One region of the Marivivens sp. JLT3646 genome, then DNA from elsewhere that is predicted to be linked to it. Evidence: riboswitches for the same ligand, from Rfam matches in the RefSeq annotation. Region 1 holds a riboswitch; each other region holds the start of a gene.
The links. Region 1 has a riboswitch for S-adenosylmethionine ahead of BSK21_RS05805 (hypothetical protein). Riboswitches for the same ligand answer to the same signal wherever they lie in the genome.
Positions count from the first base shown of each region.

Region 2: linked by a shared signal. The riboswitch ahead of metZ (O-succinylhomoserine sulfhydrylase) and the one ahead of BSK21_RS05805 (hypothetical protein) in region 1 are both predicted to bind S-adenosylmethionine.
Region 3: linked by a shared signal. The riboswitch ahead of BSK21_RS01560 (hypothetical protein) and the one ahead of BSK21_RS05805 (hypothetical protein) in region 1 are both predicted to bind S-adenosylmethionine.

Region 1 covers NZ_CP018572.1:1,156,944-1,162,587, forward strand. The annotation lists gene BSK21_RS05795 (hypothetical protein) at 60-644, opposite strand; gene BSK21_RS05800 (hypothetical protein) at 710-1,201, opposite strand; gene BSK21_RS05805 (hypothetical protein) at 1,204-1,833, opposite strand; SAM-I-IV-variant riboswitch at 1,897-1,995, opposite strand; gene BSK21_RS05810 (ribbon-helix-helix domain-containing protein) at 2,228-2,407, opposite strand; gene BSK21_RS05815 (hypothetical protein) at 2,502-2,960, shown strand; gene BSK21_RS05820 (GIY-YIG nuclease family protein) at 3,046-3,981, shown strand; gene BSK21_RS05825 (AAA family ATPase) at 4,064-5,644, shown strand, end outside.
Region 2 covers NZ_CP018572.1:1,976,408-1,982,051, reverse strand. The annotation lists gene ftsY (signal recognition particle-docking protein FtsY) at 1-1,088, shown strand, start outside; gene BSK21_RS09865 (DMT family transporter) at 1,114-2,016, shown strand; gene BSK21_RS09860 (inner membrane-spanning protein YciB) at 2,018-2,617, shown strand; gene BSK21_RS09855 (Dabb family protein) at 2,610-2,897, opposite strand; gene BSK21_RS09850 (glutathione S-transferase N-terminal domain-containing protein) at 2,894-3,592, opposite strand; SAM riboswitch at 3,685-3,761, shown strand; gene metZ (O-succinylhomoserine sulfhydrylase) at 3,813-4,991, shown strand; gene folE2 (GTP cyclohydrolase FolE2) at 5,099-5,644, shown strand, end outside.
Region 3 covers NZ_CP018572.1:293,564-299,207, forward strand. The annotation lists gene BSK21_RS01550 (hypothetical protein) at 1-275, opposite strand, end outside; gene BSK21_RS01555 (hypothetical protein) at 272-1,300, opposite strand; SAM-I-IV-variant riboswitch at 1,519-1,619, shown strand; gene BSK21_RS01560 (hypothetical protein) at 1,681-2,289, shown strand; gene BSK21_RS01565 (hypothetical protein) at 2,377-2,742, shown strand; gene BSK21_RS01570 (hypothetical protein) at 2,739-3,215, opposite strand; gene BSK21_RS01575 (hypothetical protein) at 3,277-3,843, opposite strand; gene BSK21_RS01580 (hypothetical protein) at 3,901-4,785, opposite strand; gene BSK21_RS01585 (hypothetical protein) at 4,997-5,512, opposite strand; gene BSK21_RS01590 (hypothetical protein) at 5,509-5,644, opposite strand, start outside.

The DNA of each region.
Region 1 (5,644 bases):
CCGTCTGCTATTAAGGCAACGGATGAGGAGGATGACGGGGGGACCAAAAGGGGGAAAGATCAAGGTCGATCACCCAGCACCTCGCTCCATTTCCCCCCATTCAATGTCATTTCACTGAGGAGGGGCAAGATTGATTGGAATGTTCTCAAGTGGCTGTTCCAAGTCGCAATGGCGTAGCAGGTATCTGCTCCGGACATACTCTCGCCCGCAGCTCCTTCGCACGATGTGCCATGTAAGGGAATAAGAAGACCGGGTCGGGTGCCGTTGTATATTGGTATGTCAATGACCGATGGTTCGAAGCCCAGCTGACGTTCAAAAATCTTATCTTCAACTACAATGAAGTAGCCGCATCCACCTGAGCCGCACCAACCATGTCCCAGACCTTCACAAGTGAAAGACTTATAGATGACAGTTGCGCTCTGACCTTCGCCAATTGCGATATCGTAGATTGATCCCTCGTCGATACCGAAGTCACTTTGCCTTGGCGTTGATTTTTCAGTGCGTGCCAAATCCTCAAAGCAGTATTGTCTATGCCAATCGACTATGGATTGAACGACAGGATTGGGGTGATCCTGCGCTGAAGCTGTCCGAGCGAGCAGAGCCAGCATTAGCATTATGAATGTCTTCATGATGAATGTCTTCATGTGAAAGCTCCAAGGCCTGCGTTCTTAAAAGGGTCTGGGGTACCTATGCGGTACCCCAGGTCCATTCAGGAGTTAATTTCGAAGGTTTCTAGCCATTCGACTGCCTCTTCTCTGGATATGAAGCTGCGAGAGTAGTCCAGTGTGAACCCAGCTTGTCCTTGGCTCTGGCTTTGGAATGCCGCGAATATGGAGCCGTCTTTCAGTTCAACCTCCCAAAGGTGAACTCCGTCCCAGCCTTCTGGATCGTTGTCAGCATGATCACGCCGTAGAATTTGTAATTCCGCCTCTTCTAACAGTGATCCGTTTTCGATTGCACCGAGGCGATCACTATCGATCTCACCCGACTCCTCGAGGATGCTGACCACATCATAATCGTCGGGGTAATTGATCCACTCACTGTCTCGGTCTCTAGCACCTTCGTAATACATTCCAAGGATTGTATCGCCAGCTTCCTCATAGAGCTTTTCAGTGGGTAGGATGGTATTAATGAAGTCATATTGGGCGGGCTTTGAAGCCGCAAAGAACTCTTCAATGCTTGGGTTGTCTAGGTTGCTCATGATTAACCTCTTGCACTTTCTGCCGATCGCGGCACGAAGGCCCCTGATGCGGGGCGGATGATGGGATCTACGATAAGGAAGTCAGTCTTTCTTTCCACAGCGGCCTTGAAGTCGTTGATCCAACTTCGATCAATCAGCTTTGCGGTGGCATATCTTGGGGTGCTTGGATGTATTTGTAGATCGAGGCCTAGGCCCAGTTCCTTCGGTTCTGTGAACCAAAAATTGCTCACATCGAAAAGCGTGCAGAGTAGATCGTGCGCTTCACATGCGGGTTGGAAATAGGCGAACCAATGTTCGTACTCCCAATCATTTTCTCCAAACGGAAACCAAATGTCGTCCTCTCCGAACCAACCCTGATCGATCATCTTCCAATGAAGCGATTGAGGCATGATCTCGTAGGTGCCCTTAAACCAAATGCTATCGATGATTTCTGGTCTGACCAATGGCCTTGGCTCAGCAGGTGCATCCGTCTTGATAATGACCTGTCCTGAATGGCTCGGCTCAAAATGCAGTTCTCGCTTCACTGAGACTTGAGAAGGCGGTTCGATCCAGCCGTCAGACGATGGCTCCCCAAATGCCTCGGTCATCGTGGCAATCGCAAAAGGTGCTGATAAGAATGAGCGACGTTTCATTGTCTTTCCTCCGAAAGCGAAACTCGACAGACGGAGGAACGATCCAAGAAATGGTCGATGAGGATTTGCTCGTTTTTGCCCACAGGCCACATCCCTTCATGGAAACCACCTTGCCGAGTTCGCAGGTTGGTGTGGGCATAAGCCCAGCTCTTGATGATGAGACCGTTAAAAGGGATTTTCGTTTTTAGAGCAACTACTAAAAATTCAGAAAGATTATGAGTTTTGCTCACATTCGGCGTGTCGCTGTACGGATATTTCGGGCGGTTCTAATCAGGTCAGGCTTCTTCTAGTCAAAACAGTCGATGCACCCTGAGATTTCTGCCAATCGGACAAGATCCGCCTTATCACTTCCTGCCTGCGTGGAATTTCCTGGAGATTTCGACGGGGGTAGGGGTTACTTTTCTTCCCGCAGCCACTCAATGATGGCGCGCCGGATAACGTCCGGTCGAGATTGAGTACCTAAATTGCGGGCGCGAATTTCATCAATTTTTACAATGATATCGCGGGGTAGGCGCACGGTGACAGCTTCCGTGTCGACCGGCGGACGGCCTCTGGGCATTTTATTTGTTGACATTATTTAATCTCAATAATAATCTGCAGTTGACCCACCAAAGAGCGGCAACTCTTCGGTGGGCCGTGCCAAGAACGATCTGTTACGGAGATCATAAATGACATTAAATAATGATATCACTTCCCCATCGGGGAACCAAGCGGGTATGTCCGCAGTGTACTACGGATGTCTTCGGCTTCTGCCGCGACGTTTGCAGCAATCGGCAGACCTGCAGCAGTATGTGTCGGTCGTAAAATCCCCAGCCTTGATCGAAGAATTTCGGAAACGGGTACATAATATCCGGACGCAGGATATCGATGCTGCCCTGAAGTACGCACGGCGGTCAAAGGAGCATCCGCAGTCGGTTGAACTGAAGGCTCTTGCGGCGATTTTCACCTGTCTTTCGCAGGCGTGGTCGGGAAGCTTTGATGTCACGGCGGCGCCATATGCAGAGCAGGCAGAGATGCTGATCGAGGATGGTGTGTCTGACGATCTGGCGAGGATCATTGTCGATGCTTTTGCGGCATTGGACGCCTATGTGACGGCTTGCGCCGAACAGGCGCCTCTCGCGGCTTAACCCTCTTTTTTCCTTTAAATGGATGAGACATCTTCGCGGCTCTGGCCGTGAGGACCCAATCTCTCTGTTCCATTCGGAGGTCAGTATGACCGATGTTGTAATGTCGCCCGCAGGCGGCAAACCCAAACCTGTGCGCAGAGACCGCCGTCGCAGCCAGCGCCTAATCCCAAAGGCTTGGCTAAAATTCCCATCCTCAAAGGCCTTTTCGATCGTCGGCAGGTTCGCAAATCGGAACGACCTCTTGATCGAATGCACCCGCTGCGGGGCGCAGCAGCGGTCCAAGGTCTTTACCTGCCGCTCTGGCGTGCCGATCTGCCAGAGCTGTCTCAAAAAAAAGCGATCTACGATCGCACAAAAGGCAGGGCTGCAGTTTGTGGAGGCGGTGCCGGGAAAGCCCCACTACGGGCGGTTTCTGCTGACCTGCGGGCATCAGGTCCAGAGGCAGTTCGAGATGATCGAACGGATGGCGGCGGGCAAGACAGGCCTTCGCTGCGAGACCTGCCACGGGGCAAAAGAGCGCGATGAAGCGATGGCCCGCGGTTGGAGCCTCTTGGGTGACGATCCAGAGGGTGCTCCAAGCTATCGTCTTTATCAGCATGACGCCTGTGGGCATCAGCAACGCATTGCGCGCGGTAACCTTCAAACGGGGCGCTTCGACTGCGCGCACTGCGGGGGAGGGTGGTCCGCAAAGCCATCGTTCATCTACGTGGTGCGCCTGATCTGGGATGATCTGACGCTGATTAAGGTCGGCTTCAGCGCCAACCCCGCGATCCGCTTTCGCCAGCAGCTCGATCTGGGGTCAGAGGTCACGGTGGAGTTCCTGCGACAAGAGCCTCTTCAGAAGGGCCGCGCAGCGATCCGGCTCGAGAAGGCGTTCCATCGCCGCATGGCGAAGGACCATCCCCACGCGCGAGTACCGCTTGAGGTGTTTCAAGGGCGGATCAAGGTGGTGTCAGAGATCTACTGGCCGGAGGCTCTCAAAGAGATCGACCAGACGCTGAACGCGCTTCTGCGCGACTAAAGACACCATCCTTTCTTAAGGACAAAAACTCCTGCCCCGAGTGTCGGGGCAGGCCCAAATTCCATGTCTCTCAGGTGCTGTCATGACCTCCTTTACTCCGACCTGGCGACCACTCTTCGAAGACCTTTGCGGTGCCTTTTTTGCTGAAGACCCCCTTGGTCTGGAAGCCGACCGCACGAGCCTTTTAAAACGGCCCGATCGGCCTCTTCTCGCGCTGGCATGCCTTGCGAAAGGCCTGCAGACGATGGAGGTTCTGCGTCCCGCGTTCAAATCGGGCGCTGTGACTGTGCTCGAAGTTGAGACAGAATACCTGATCAGTGACTACTGCAGTATCATTCGCAAGGTTCTGACATCGCTGGCGCACCCAGACCCGCTCAGCGTCGTCAGCCTTGAGCGGAGTGTGAACGTCTACCGCCCCGCCGAGCGTACAGTCAGAGACCACTATTTTGAGGCGCTCGACCGACAGTGTGGCTTTGTGCTCGTGGGCTTTCCCAAAATGATCTTTCCGGAGCAGTTCCGTGGGCTGATGCCTGCGCCGATCAAAGTGCCGCCCTTTGATCGTGAGATCCTGCTGGTGGTGCTGGACGCCCTCAAGGACCGGAATATCCACTATGATCTGGCGCGCCTTCAAAAGGTGCTTCCCACGGATGACCATCTACGGACAGCCGATCCTACCGCCATGGTTCTGGCGCTGCGCAGTGAGAACATCGAGACGCTGGAGCGTTACCTGATCTCACTGGGGACAATGATCCCCGAGACGACGAACGGATCGACCGACAGCGCCGCAAACCAACACCGAGGCATCGCAGGTGTTGGGCGGGCCCAGGCCTATGCGCGTCGGTTGGTCCGCAGTCTAAAACAGTTTAAAGAGGGGCAGGGTGACTGGAGGCGGGTGCCGTCATCGCTGCTGCTGTACGGTCCACCCGGGACAGGTAAGACGTATCTCGCGAGGCAGGTGGCCGTGGACGCAGGGGTGCCGCTGCACGCGTTCAGCGTGGCTGACTTCGAAGGGGTAGGGGCGTTCAATCTCGTTTTACAGCGCATGAAGGAGAGCGTGGACGACGCGATTGGAGCGGCTCCTTGTGTCGTCTTCATCGATGAGATCGACAGTTTTGGCACGCGTCTCATCGATAACGGTCGTGGGACGGCCTACGTCACAGGTCTCATCAATGCCTTCCTGACCTCTGTCGATCGTCTGAAGCGAACACCGGGCGTGGTGATCATGGGCGCGACCAATTCCCTCACACAGCTTGATCCGGCGATCATTCGACCGGGTCGCTTTGACCTCAAGGCGGAGATGTCGACCACAGACGCAGAGCTTTTGACGGCCGTCGTTCACGATGCCTTCGGAGAGATCGGCGATGCCGATGAGATCGTCGATCTGATGTATGGTCAGACCGCAGCAGAGGCGGGGGCCTTCATCCGATTGGCCTTTGCCTCGATCGAGAGTGATGACCTCTCTGCCATCGTCAAAGAGCTGAAGTTTGTCCTGACCAAACAGCGGTCGATCCGCAGGGCGGCGGACCATCGCGTGGCCTATCACGAAGCGGGTCATGCCGTGGCCTCGACCGCGATCGACTGGCAACCCGTCGCTTCGTGTGAAGTCCAATTCAACGGGGAAGGGCGGACAGATTACGACCTGCAGCCCTCCGAATATCGCCTC
Region 2 (5,644 bases), 820 kb from region 1:
AGGCAGAGGTTGATCTGCCTCCCGAGGAAGAGCACGAGCCTATCGTTGAAGAGATGGTCGAAGAGCCGTTTGTTGACGTTGAGGACGACGATGAAGACGAGCTTGAGGCAGATATTGAGCATGAAGTTGCCCCTGCGCCTGTCGTTCCGGTTCAGCTAACCGTCACGCCGATGCCGATGATCGAAGACGCGCCCGCCGATGAAACCGCGAAGCCAGGCATCTTAGGTCGTATGCTCGGGCGTAAGCCCGATGCGCCGCGTCGGACGCTCGACGACGACATGCTCGAACAGCTCGAAGAGTTGTTGATCGCCGCTGACATGGGGGTCGATACCGCGCTCCGCGTCACGTCGAGCATGGCCGAAGGGCGGATGGGCAAAAAGCTATCCGTCGACGAGATCAAACAGCTTCTCGCCGATGAAGTGACCCGCATCATGGAGCCAGTGGCGCGTCCCCTGCCGATCTATGCGAAGAAACCGCAGGTCGTATTAGTGGTCGGTGTGAATGGGTCGGGCAAAACCACGACCATCGGAAAATTGGCGAGCCAGTTTAAGGCTGCAGGTAAATCCGTGGTGATCGCGGCTGGCGATACGTTCCGCGCTGCGGCCGTAGAACAATTGCAGGTCTGGGGGCAGCGCGCTGGCGTGCCAGTCTTGACCGCGCCCGAAGGGTCTGACCCTGCGAGCCTTGCTTTTGACGCGATGACAAAGGCTCACGAGGATGGCGCTGATCTGCTGATGATCGATACGGCGGGTCGTTTGCAGAACCGTCAGGATTTGATGGAAGAGCTGTCGAAAATCGTTCGCGTGATCCGCAAGAAAGACCCCGATGCGCCGCATAACACGCTGCTGGTGTTGGATGCGACGACTGGGCAAAACGCGATCATGCAGGTCGATGCGTTCCAGAAATTGGCGGATGTATCGGGCCTCGTTATGACAAAACTCGACGGCACGGCCAAAGGCGGTGTTCTGGTCGCGCTCGCTGACAAATTCGGTCTGCCGATCCATGCGATTGGTGTGGGTGAACAGATCGACGACCTTGCGCCCTTCGATCCCGAAGATTTTGCCAAAGCGCTGGTTGGTCTGAACTAAATGCCGATACTGGTCCGTCTGTTCAATGGGTGAGTGGCTCGTTTCTCTCGAAGGCACGGACCAAGGTCGACAACTGGCGACATTGTTGGTTTTGACGGCGGCCTTGGCACACGCGGCTTTTGGCGCGTTGCAAAAGGGCAAACATGATCCGTGGGTGGCGCGTGGGTCGATTGACCTGTGGTTCACGCTGGTTTCAGCCCCTGTCGCACTATTCGTTGTCCCGTGGCCCGAAGGGGCGATGTGGGGCGTTCTCGCTGGCGCGATGGTGATCCATTTCATTTACAAAGTGACAATGGCGTTAGCCTATGAATACGCGGCCTACACGGTGGTCTATCCCGTTGTACGCGGTTCTGGCCCGCTGGTCACCGTGATCTTTGCCTCGGTCGTCTTTCACGAACATTTCACGCTGGTTCAGTGGCTCGGCGTGGCTTGCTTATCAGGGGGCATTCTCCTTTTAGCACTACGCAATCTGAGCGAAGAGGTCATCGACCCTTGGCGGGTCAAAGTCGCTCTGGTTTGGGCAGTGCTCTGCGGATTGATGGTCGCGGTGTATACGACTTATGACGCGTGGGGCATTCGTCAGGCGACCGATCCGTTCACCTTCCTTGCGTGGTTCTTTTTCCTATCGGGCGTCGATATGCCCATCATCGCGATCATGAAGTTGCGCAAGTCCGGTGATCGTCCGCAAATTGGCCCGTTGATGTGGCGCGGTTTTGCTGGGGCTGTGATTGGGTGGATCAGCTTTGGTGGAGTGATGATCGCGACGCGTTTGGATAAGGTCGGCGAAGCGGCGGTGCTTCGTGAAACATCTACCGTTTTTGCGGCCTTGATTGGATGGTTCATCTTGGGCGAAAAGGTGGGGCCGCGCCGTTTGGCGCTGATGACTTTGATCGCCATCGGAGCAATCATTGTGGAAATGGGAGGCTAGAATGTCAGCAAAACCGATCAATCCGATCCTGAAACAGGTGCTGGAACTGGGGCCGACATTGGCGTTCTTCCTGCTCTACATTAAGATCAAGGATAACACCTATACCATTATGGGCACTGACTATTCCGGCTTTATCGTCGCGGCAGTCGTGTTTATTCCTGTGCTTCTGGCAGCCATGGCGGTGCTCTGGTTCCTCACGAAAAAGCTTTCACGGATGCAAGTATTCACCGCGATTATGGTGATTTTCTTCGGTGGGTTGACCGCATGGTTCAACGATGAGGCCTTCTTTAAAATGAAGACCTCGATTGTTTACGGGCTGTTTTCGCTGCTGCTTGGGATCGGGCTACTACGTGGTCAGAGCTGGCTCGAATACGTGATGGGAGAGTTCCTGCCTATGCAGCGCGAGGGCTGGATGATCCTCACCCGCCGACTGACTTTATTTTTTGCGGGATTGGCCGCGGCCAACGAATTCATCTGGCGCACGCAGAGCGAGGAACTTTGGGTCACGCTCGAAACCTTTGCGTTCCCCGTGGTCCTGTTCTTGTTCCTATGGTCGCAGATCGTAACGCTCCAGCGGTTCCTGATCGAAGAGCCTAAGTAAAGAAATCCGCGGCGATCCGCATGTCGCGCAGAGGGCGCACAATGCGGATCGATTCAGCGTAGAGCGGGTCGGCCTTATAGGCTGCTAGCTGTTCGGTATCGTCAAACTCAGCATAGACAATGAAGTCTGGGCCATCGGGGCTGATGGGGTCAGAGTTCAGGTTTTCCCCGATTTCGATATGGCGGCACTGTTTGATGTTTTCCAAGAGTTTAAGCCCTTGGAAAACAGCGTCGCGATCATCTGCTGACTTCGCTGTGAAAAAGACGATGTGACGTATCATTTTTGTTTGAACAGCCGTTCCATTTCTTCTTTTGAGAAGGCCTTTTGGCGCAGTTCGGCGCCGACTTCCATCCCTTTTGCAACTTCGGGACGTTCCGCCATGCGCGCCATCCAAGCGGCAAAGTTTGGTTTATCGTCAAGCGTTTGTTGCTGACCCTCCCAGCTCGCGGCCCACGGATAGATCGCCATATCCGCGATGGAGTATTCGCCGCAGACATAGTCTTGGTCCTGAAGCTGCTTGTCCAAGACGCGATAGAGGCGGCCGACCTCGTTGCGGTAACGGTCCTGCGCATACGGGAGCACTTGGGGCGGAGACATATCGGGAGCGTATTTGAGGAAGTGATGCGCCTGACCAGCCATCGGTCCGACGCCGCCCATTTGCCACATCAGCCACTGTTCGACCATCACCCGTTCACGCTCTGTCGTGCCACCGAATTTCCCAGTTTTTCGCGCAAGATATTGCAGGATCGCGCCCGATTCAAAAATAGAGATAGGTTCGCCGTCGGGGCCATCACGGTCGACGATGGCGGGCATGCGATTGTTCGGCGCAATGGCGAGGAAGTCTGGCGCAAACTGGTCGCCAGCACCGATGTTGATTGGGATCAGGTTGTAGTCCAAGCCCATCTCGCCCAAGGCGATGGTGATCTTTTTGCCGTTTGGCGTCGGCCAGTAGTAGAGATCGATTGCAGCGGTCATCTGAAACTCCTGTTCGCAAGTTGAGGTCACAATGCGGGTTTCACAGGGGGCTGCAAGGCGTTTTCCTTGACCAGAATGTCACAACGGCGTAACCACTCCGCCGTGGCGATTTGAACCGGATTGCGGGCCACGTTAAATAAGCCGCTAAAAAGGAAACAGGCCAACCCCTGCTCCCTTTATTCGGTGTAGGGGTTTTTTAATGGCCGTAAGGAACAAAGACATGGACAAACTTTCCAAACGCACTCGCGCTGTGCATTCGGGTACTCGTCGTAGCCAGTATAACGAACTGTCAGAAGCAATCTTTCTGACACAGGGGTTTGTTTACGAAACGGCAGAACAGGCTGAAGCCCGTTTTGTGAAACTCGGCGAAGACGAATTCATCTATGCACGATATGGCAACCCGACTGTTGCCATGCTCGAAGATCGTATGGCAGACCTTGAGGGCGTTGAGGCAGGATTTGCCACCGCTTCGGGTATGGCCGCGGTGAACGGCGCGCTGATGTCCATGCTCAAAGCGGGCGATCATATCGTGTCGAGCCGCGCTTTGTTTGGATCGTGCCTCTATATTCTCGAGGACGTGCTTCAGCGGTTTGGCGTCGAACTGACGCTGGTCGATGGTCGTGATCTGGATGCGTGGAAAGCTGCGATCCGTCCCGACACCAAAGTTGTCTTCTTTGAATCGATTTCGAACCCGACGCTCGAAGTGATCGACATGAAATCAGTCGTCGAACTGGCGCACGCCAATGGTGCGATTGTTGTGTGTGACAATGCGATGGTCACGCCTGCGTATTCGATCGCGGGCGAACTGGGCGTTGATCTCATTGTCTATTCGACGACCAAACACGTGGACGGTCAGGGCCGCTGCCTTGGCGGTATGGTTTTGGGCAAGAAAGAGCTCGTTCGGGGGCCGGTCGAGGCATACCTTAAACATACAGGCGGCGCGATGAGTCCGTTCAACGCTTGGGTCATGCTAAAATCGCTCGATACTTTGTTCCTTCGTGTGGGTCAGCAGTCCGAAACCGCACTGAAGTTGGCTGATGCGCTTGCAGGTCATCCTAAACTGAACTCGGTGAGCTACCCTCTCGATCCGCGTCATGCTCAGTATGAACTGGCGAAGTCGCAATACGAGGGCGTCGGTACTGTTCTGGCGATTGACGTGAAAGGTGGCAAAGAAGAATGCTTCCGTTTTCTCAACGCGCTCAAGATTTTCACAATCACCAATAACTTTGCGGACAGCAAATCACTGGTGACCCACCCTGCGACCACAACGCACCAGCGTTTGCCGCAGGATCAGAAAGACACGCTAGGTATCACACCTGGTTTGGTGCGTGTGTCCTGTGGCCTTGAGGATGCTGACGATCTGTTGGCAGACCTGAAACAAGCATTGGATGCCATCTGATGAGTGATCCGCGCGACGGTTCCAAGCGTATTCCCTTCGCATTTGATGGAAAACTGTCGCGCGCATCCCATATAGTGGGGCGTGCTGCACCTGCGGGAGGCTCCGACATGAATATCCATTCGTCCGATATGGACCGTGAACCGTCGCGCGAAGAAGCCGAGGCGGCTCTGGCGCTTTTGCGGCGCTGGGCTGGCGATGCCACACCCGAAGAGGTGGCAACGCTCGATCCTCTCGTGTCACGTTTGATCCCGGGGCAGGAAGTTTCGAATTACCCAGCCCTTGCTCGCGCTTATCCCGAAGATTTCGTTGTGGATGAGGATTACAAGGCGTCGATGCCTGACCTCCAGAACGGGCCAAGTAGCCTGATCAAAGGGGCAAAGCAGCAAATCCAGCACGTCGGGATTTCAAACTTCCGCCTGCCGATCCGGTTTCACACCCGCGACAATGGGGATGTGACGCTCGAGACGTCTGTGACGGGAACGGTGAGCCTAGAGGCGGAAAAGAAGGGCATCAACATGTCCCGCATCATGCGGTCCTTCTATAAACACTCAGAGCAGACGTTTAGCTTTGAAGTGATGGAGAACGCGCTGGACGCCTATATGGCAGACCTCGAAAGTTTCGACGCACGTATCCAGATGCGGTTCCGTTTCCCA
Region 3 (5,644 bases), 860 kb from region 1:
CAGCGGAACTCAGGTACCAAAACGGTTGCGAGTTTTCCGTCTGTTGTAATCGGGATTTGATATATTTTGCTCTCACCCAATGTTAACTCGCCCCGGAGTGGAGCGTTCATATCGGCGTCGATATCACGGAAATGCCCTTGCTCTGCATCACACTGCTTTTGGAATTCAGCAGTGATTGCATCAATGGCAAGTTGATCTTCTGGAGGGATTGAAGCCGCTAGAACCTGTGACGTCGCAAAAAATATTGAAAAAAGTGAGATGAAGAGATGTTTCATTGGATGGGCCTCAAGCCTGCTTGCGCAACCGTTGTTTCGCAAAGTGAGCAAAAATAACCAAAGATGATCAGTGCTCGCACGATAGGATCTGATGTTGTGCGATCTGCATCAAAATCTCCGTAATGTTCGTTGAGAGCCTTAATAATAAGTGGTCGCTCATCAACGTCACTTTTGAAGGCGGGAAACAACGAAGTATTCTCGTAAGTCGCCGTTACTTCGATAATTTTATCGTAGAACGCTTGGAAGAATGCTTTGGCTCGATCATAACACCAGTTCATGAAATCGTAGATCGGCATCGCTTCAACTCCGGGGATAGGAAGCTGGTCTTTGAAGAGGATCCAAGACTGATAATACCAGCACAGCTGCCCAAACTCGCTGGGAGTGCCATTTAGAAAGACTTGCAACGGTATCTGTGTCGCAAGGTATCCTTCGCCATAAGCGTCTGGGTTGTATGATATGAAATCTGCTGCGTGAAATATCAGCGGCAGTTTTTTCCGGATATGCGCAACACTCCAGCGACTGGCCTCCACATCATACTGGCAACGTATATTTGCGAGGCACATTCCAGACTTGAACGCTTGAACCGGTCCAAATTCGGCCGCCTCCATGACAAGTCCGAACTGTCTCATGGCCTCAGAAAACAGATATTCACTGTCCCCTAGCTTCACGATTTTCTGGTCGTCATCGTCTAATAGATGGTAGTTTTTGAAATTGAACTCTGAAAGTTCAACGCCTTCGATGTTTGATATGTTTCTCGCCGTTATGTCTGTGTCGAGACGCCATACAAGTTCATCGTAAATATTGTGAACTCTCGCAAAGTCGATTTGCTCCAATAACCCCCGATATTCATTGTTAATATCGCAGTGAGGGTAGAGGTTGAGCCGCTTAATGATGTTGTCATGTGTCTCTTCTGGTCGGCCTACCAAAGAACTCCAACCTAAGAATAGAAAAAAACCCAGTCTCGTTGGCTTATCATAGCCAAAGCGAATGAGAATTCGGTCCACTTTCTCCATGACAGGGGTCATCAGAATTCATCTCCTACACATGGTGCGATGGACGGTTGCAGACATAAGTCGATGCTAATCCTTATGCTCCAGTGTGTGCACTATAAGTGGACAAAAACAAGTCATGGATATCTAACTTGGAGGGATATGAAGATGGCTCCGAGGGCAGAGGTTCTGTGGCTGTCATAGTAGAGCAAGAGTTGGTGTTGACGGCTCTGCTAAATGTCGTAACCTAAGGGCCTTAACATCAAGAGCCGGGCGAATGCCCGCACCAACCTGCTCACTCGGCAAGGTGGTTTCCAAAATGGGATGTGGCCAATGGGCAAAAATGAGTATTACCCCAGAAGTCTGTCGGTTTTGTTTGGATCCGGATTGCCGTTTCTGCTTTCGGAGTTCTGACAATGAAACGACGTTCTTTTCTTGCTGCCCCAGTTGCTATGGCAACTATGACTGAGGCTTTCGGAGAGCCCGCTTATGACGGGTGGATTGACCCAACCCCTAAGGTAAATGTGAAACGCACTCTGCATTTAGAGCAGAGCCACAAGGGGATGGTGCTGATTAAAACGGATGCGCCTGACAAGCCTCGGCACCTCATAAAGCCAGAGGTCATTGATAGTATTTGGGGTAGGGGTGCTTATGAAATAATGCCTCAGTCGCTACACTGGAAAATGATTGATAGTGGCTGGTTTGGTGAAGAGGATTTGTGGTTTCCTTTCGAGAAAAACTCACCGGAATACGAAGTTTGGTTTGGGTATTTTCAGCCCGCATGTGAGGCACACGACCTCATATCGAACCTACTTGGGGTCAATAATTTTTGGTTCATCGATCCCAAAGATGTAGGATACGGGCTAGAGTTCATGCTGCATCCTTCCACGCCGAGGTATGCCACCGTAAAACTTGAGGGACCGCAGTGGATCTCTGGTTTTAAAGAGTTGGTAGAGAGCAAGGCAGCGCATCTGACGGTGGAGACAGAAGTGCATCCTCAGCTCCATGCTAGGGAAGATAAGTAAACTACTTATATCCGTGATGTTTGTCTAAGATCTGCTTGGGACATTAAAACAGATAGCAGATTTTAGATCTCAGAAAGCGTATTTGAAATGTGTGAACCAACGACATTTATTCAGCTCTGCACCTGCTCAGAGGTAGGTGAAAATGAAACCAATATTTGGACGTTAGAGCGTCAAATCGATCCCGATTGCGACCTCGTCGGTTTGGTCATTTGCCCAGAGCAGCCCCTCGTGATTGAGCACTATCTGAGAGAGCATCTTTTAAATGACCTCAATAGTGGCAAGGCATTTGATCAGCCGCATCAGTTTCGTGAGAAAGATGTGCTGACTATTCGCCTGCATGACTTCGAGTTTGTCTTCACCTTCTTGGATGGCAAGTTCAGTTGGGAAGACTATCCGTGGCTTGGCCCATCAGAGGTTATTCTCAGGGGCCGCTTGGAGCCTCGAAACCGCTAGGAGCGACCCTCAGAGTTGATCGCAATGAGGTCCTCAATGTAGGCTTCAACTTCTTTGGTACTCTTGAAGCTTTCCTTGTCGCACCAATAGAAATTAGGCGATTTGTAGACTTCATATCCTTTATACTGGTAGTCGAGTTCACGTGATGTGAACTCAGCCTTTGCGGCTTTTGTGTTCATATCTGTCGAGCTCTTACTGAAGAGAAGCGTGTAAGCTCCTGCCGCCATGAAAGCAGCAACAAAGTAAAGCCATGTGCCCAGACCTACCAAGGCCAGCCCACCAAACATAATGGTGGAAAATAGGTAAAACGCACCGCCAAGTTTGAGCGACCAGTTCAGTGTGTAGTAGGCAATCACAAATCCAAAGATGACCCTTACTAGAGGGGTCATGGAGAAGCTCATTGCAAAATTGAACGCATCAATGATTGGGAATGCCCAAAGTGCATAAACGAATATCTTGACGGGCAGTGACATCGAAAATCTCCTACTGCGCTAGTTGTGTTTTTGGTATCAAAAATTGGCGGTTCTATCGCCGTTACGGCAATGCTTTACCGATAAATCGTGCTTTGAAGTCTTGGGACTGGTCGGAGCAGTTATCTACAATGCCGAAAGACGCTATGAGATTATCGCCATACAGCTGATAGCTGATGATTTGCGATTGATCTCCATGCCCCGCCCATTTGCTCCAGATGATTAGGTCCCCCTCGATGTCCCATGGCCAAAGGCCTGGTGCTAGTTCATCGACATTTTCTCTGTCGATAACGAGACCACCAATGCTCGACTGTATATCGAACGAAACATAGCTATTGATCATGACGGGGAAGTCCGAACCGCAGATTTCGGGAACGAGCTCCAGATCGGGTATTATAAATACTGTGGATCTTCTGGCGGTGCCGTTACAGATTTCAATAGTTAAACGGGACTGATAGGCGAGGCCTTCATTACCGATGAGTGCTTGAACGGTCATTTCATTCTTGAAGTCATAGAGCTCGATGAAATCATGAGTGTCATCCGCCTGAGCTCCGCCGCAAGAATACGAGTAAGCCTGTGCGCTAACTGGCAATGTCGTTATAAGTAAAGCTGATAAAAATATATTACGCACAGCGTGTTTCCTGTCTGGATTACTCTGTCGCTGGAGTGGCTTCAGTAGATGAAGGCATCAACGACAGCTACTTGAATGGGATTGAATATCGGCCAGAACCCGGCTCTGGGTGTGATACAAATACTTGATAGTAGCGCCTGCGTTGATCGCATCTGTATAGGTGATGCAATTGCCCGCTTGGACATTCGAAGTCCATTCTGGGTTGAGGCCTGTGATAGAGTTGTCGTTTATCGTGAAGTCATACGTTAAAACGCCATTCTGCGCAGTAATACTGGAGAGATCTGTGACGCCATCAATTGGCCCTACGCTATCCAAAGATGCCAAGTATTGTAGTCCACCATCCAGACCGTCTCTTTTTAGGTAAAACTCGAAATAAGCCTTTCCGATATCTGTAGCGGTTTGGGTGCCAGCGAACTCATTGACCTTTTGGAGGACCGCTTGTTCGAGCCCTGGAGCAGATCCTCGACCAATTCCAAAAGCAATGAGACCTATCACGACGGCGGGTGCTCCGACTGTTAGACCTGATCCAGATGTCTGAAAGACAGTGTCTTTGGGTCCTTTGAACAGAAGAACAAAGTTAGCAAGTGGGATGAAGGCAAGAGCGGCGTATCGAGAGTGACCAAAGGCATCATTAGAGCGAGCTTTACCAAACATGACCAGGAAATATCCTGCCGCTGCCCAACTTAAGAAATCGATAAGGGCGAGGATCCAAACGTAACCTCCCGCAGTCGCTTCTAGAGAAAAAAGCCAGATCGCTTGGATCAATCCGGACCCAAATGTCACCAAAGAGATGTTCAAGAAGTAAGTTGAACGAGGGAGGCGATATTCAGTCTTGTGCACAAGTCCAGTAATCAGGGCTGCCACCAAAACAATGAGGTATGCGTAGTAACCGCTCTCCGCCCAATCCACGTAGAGCATTCCAAAATATTGAAGAGTATTCATGTGCTTAGCCTCGAACTTGAGCTGTCAAAGAGATGAAATCCAAAAAGGGATCGAACGGCGTTTTTGGAGGTGTTCTTGTAAGTATTACCCTGAGACTTTCGTTCGAGAGACGTAAAGTCGTCAACTCTTAAACTTCATGCTTATGGAACAATCGAATTACCGCTTCTGCGCCCCGATGTGGCCTCTTTCGCAGAAGCGAGTGGAGTCTATCTTAACCAATGAGCGTAAAACGCCGATACATTTTGTGGTCGATTTCAATTGTGGTGCCGTTCCATATGCCCTCAGCATCAACGGCAGGTCCGACTGAATACCAGAAACTTTGTGCTACTATATCTTCTATCAGGTCTTCTATGTAGACCCTGTCGCCTGGTTGTATGCCTAAGGGCAAAATATATGCGCCCCAACCTTCCGACGCTGGTCTGTTGCGGGCATATCCGTTCACCTCATGGATCGTTTCCCAATCGTCTTCTGGATACTCAACGACGTTTGAGTACTGAACAAACATGGTGCGGTCTGAAACAAGAGAATATACGCCGGATGTACGGTTGCGGAGCAATAGACCCCGTAATTTTAGTTCCGGGCTTTCTTTGATTTGTAGAACAGAGACCTTATGGCCTTCTTGGATAGCTTCGTTGAGCTCATGGGCCTTGTAACAGGTCTTAACAACAGGAAGCCTAGAGTTGTTATTAAGGCGACATTCTTCGCCTGGATACAGGCCATCTGTCATGTTTGAACCTCAAATATTGGGTTTAGAATGCTGATTTTTAGACATGCTTGGGGATCGCCCTTCAGTAGAGCCACAATATCATTTTCTGACATAAAATCAGTGTTATGAATGACATGATCACACAGGCTGCAC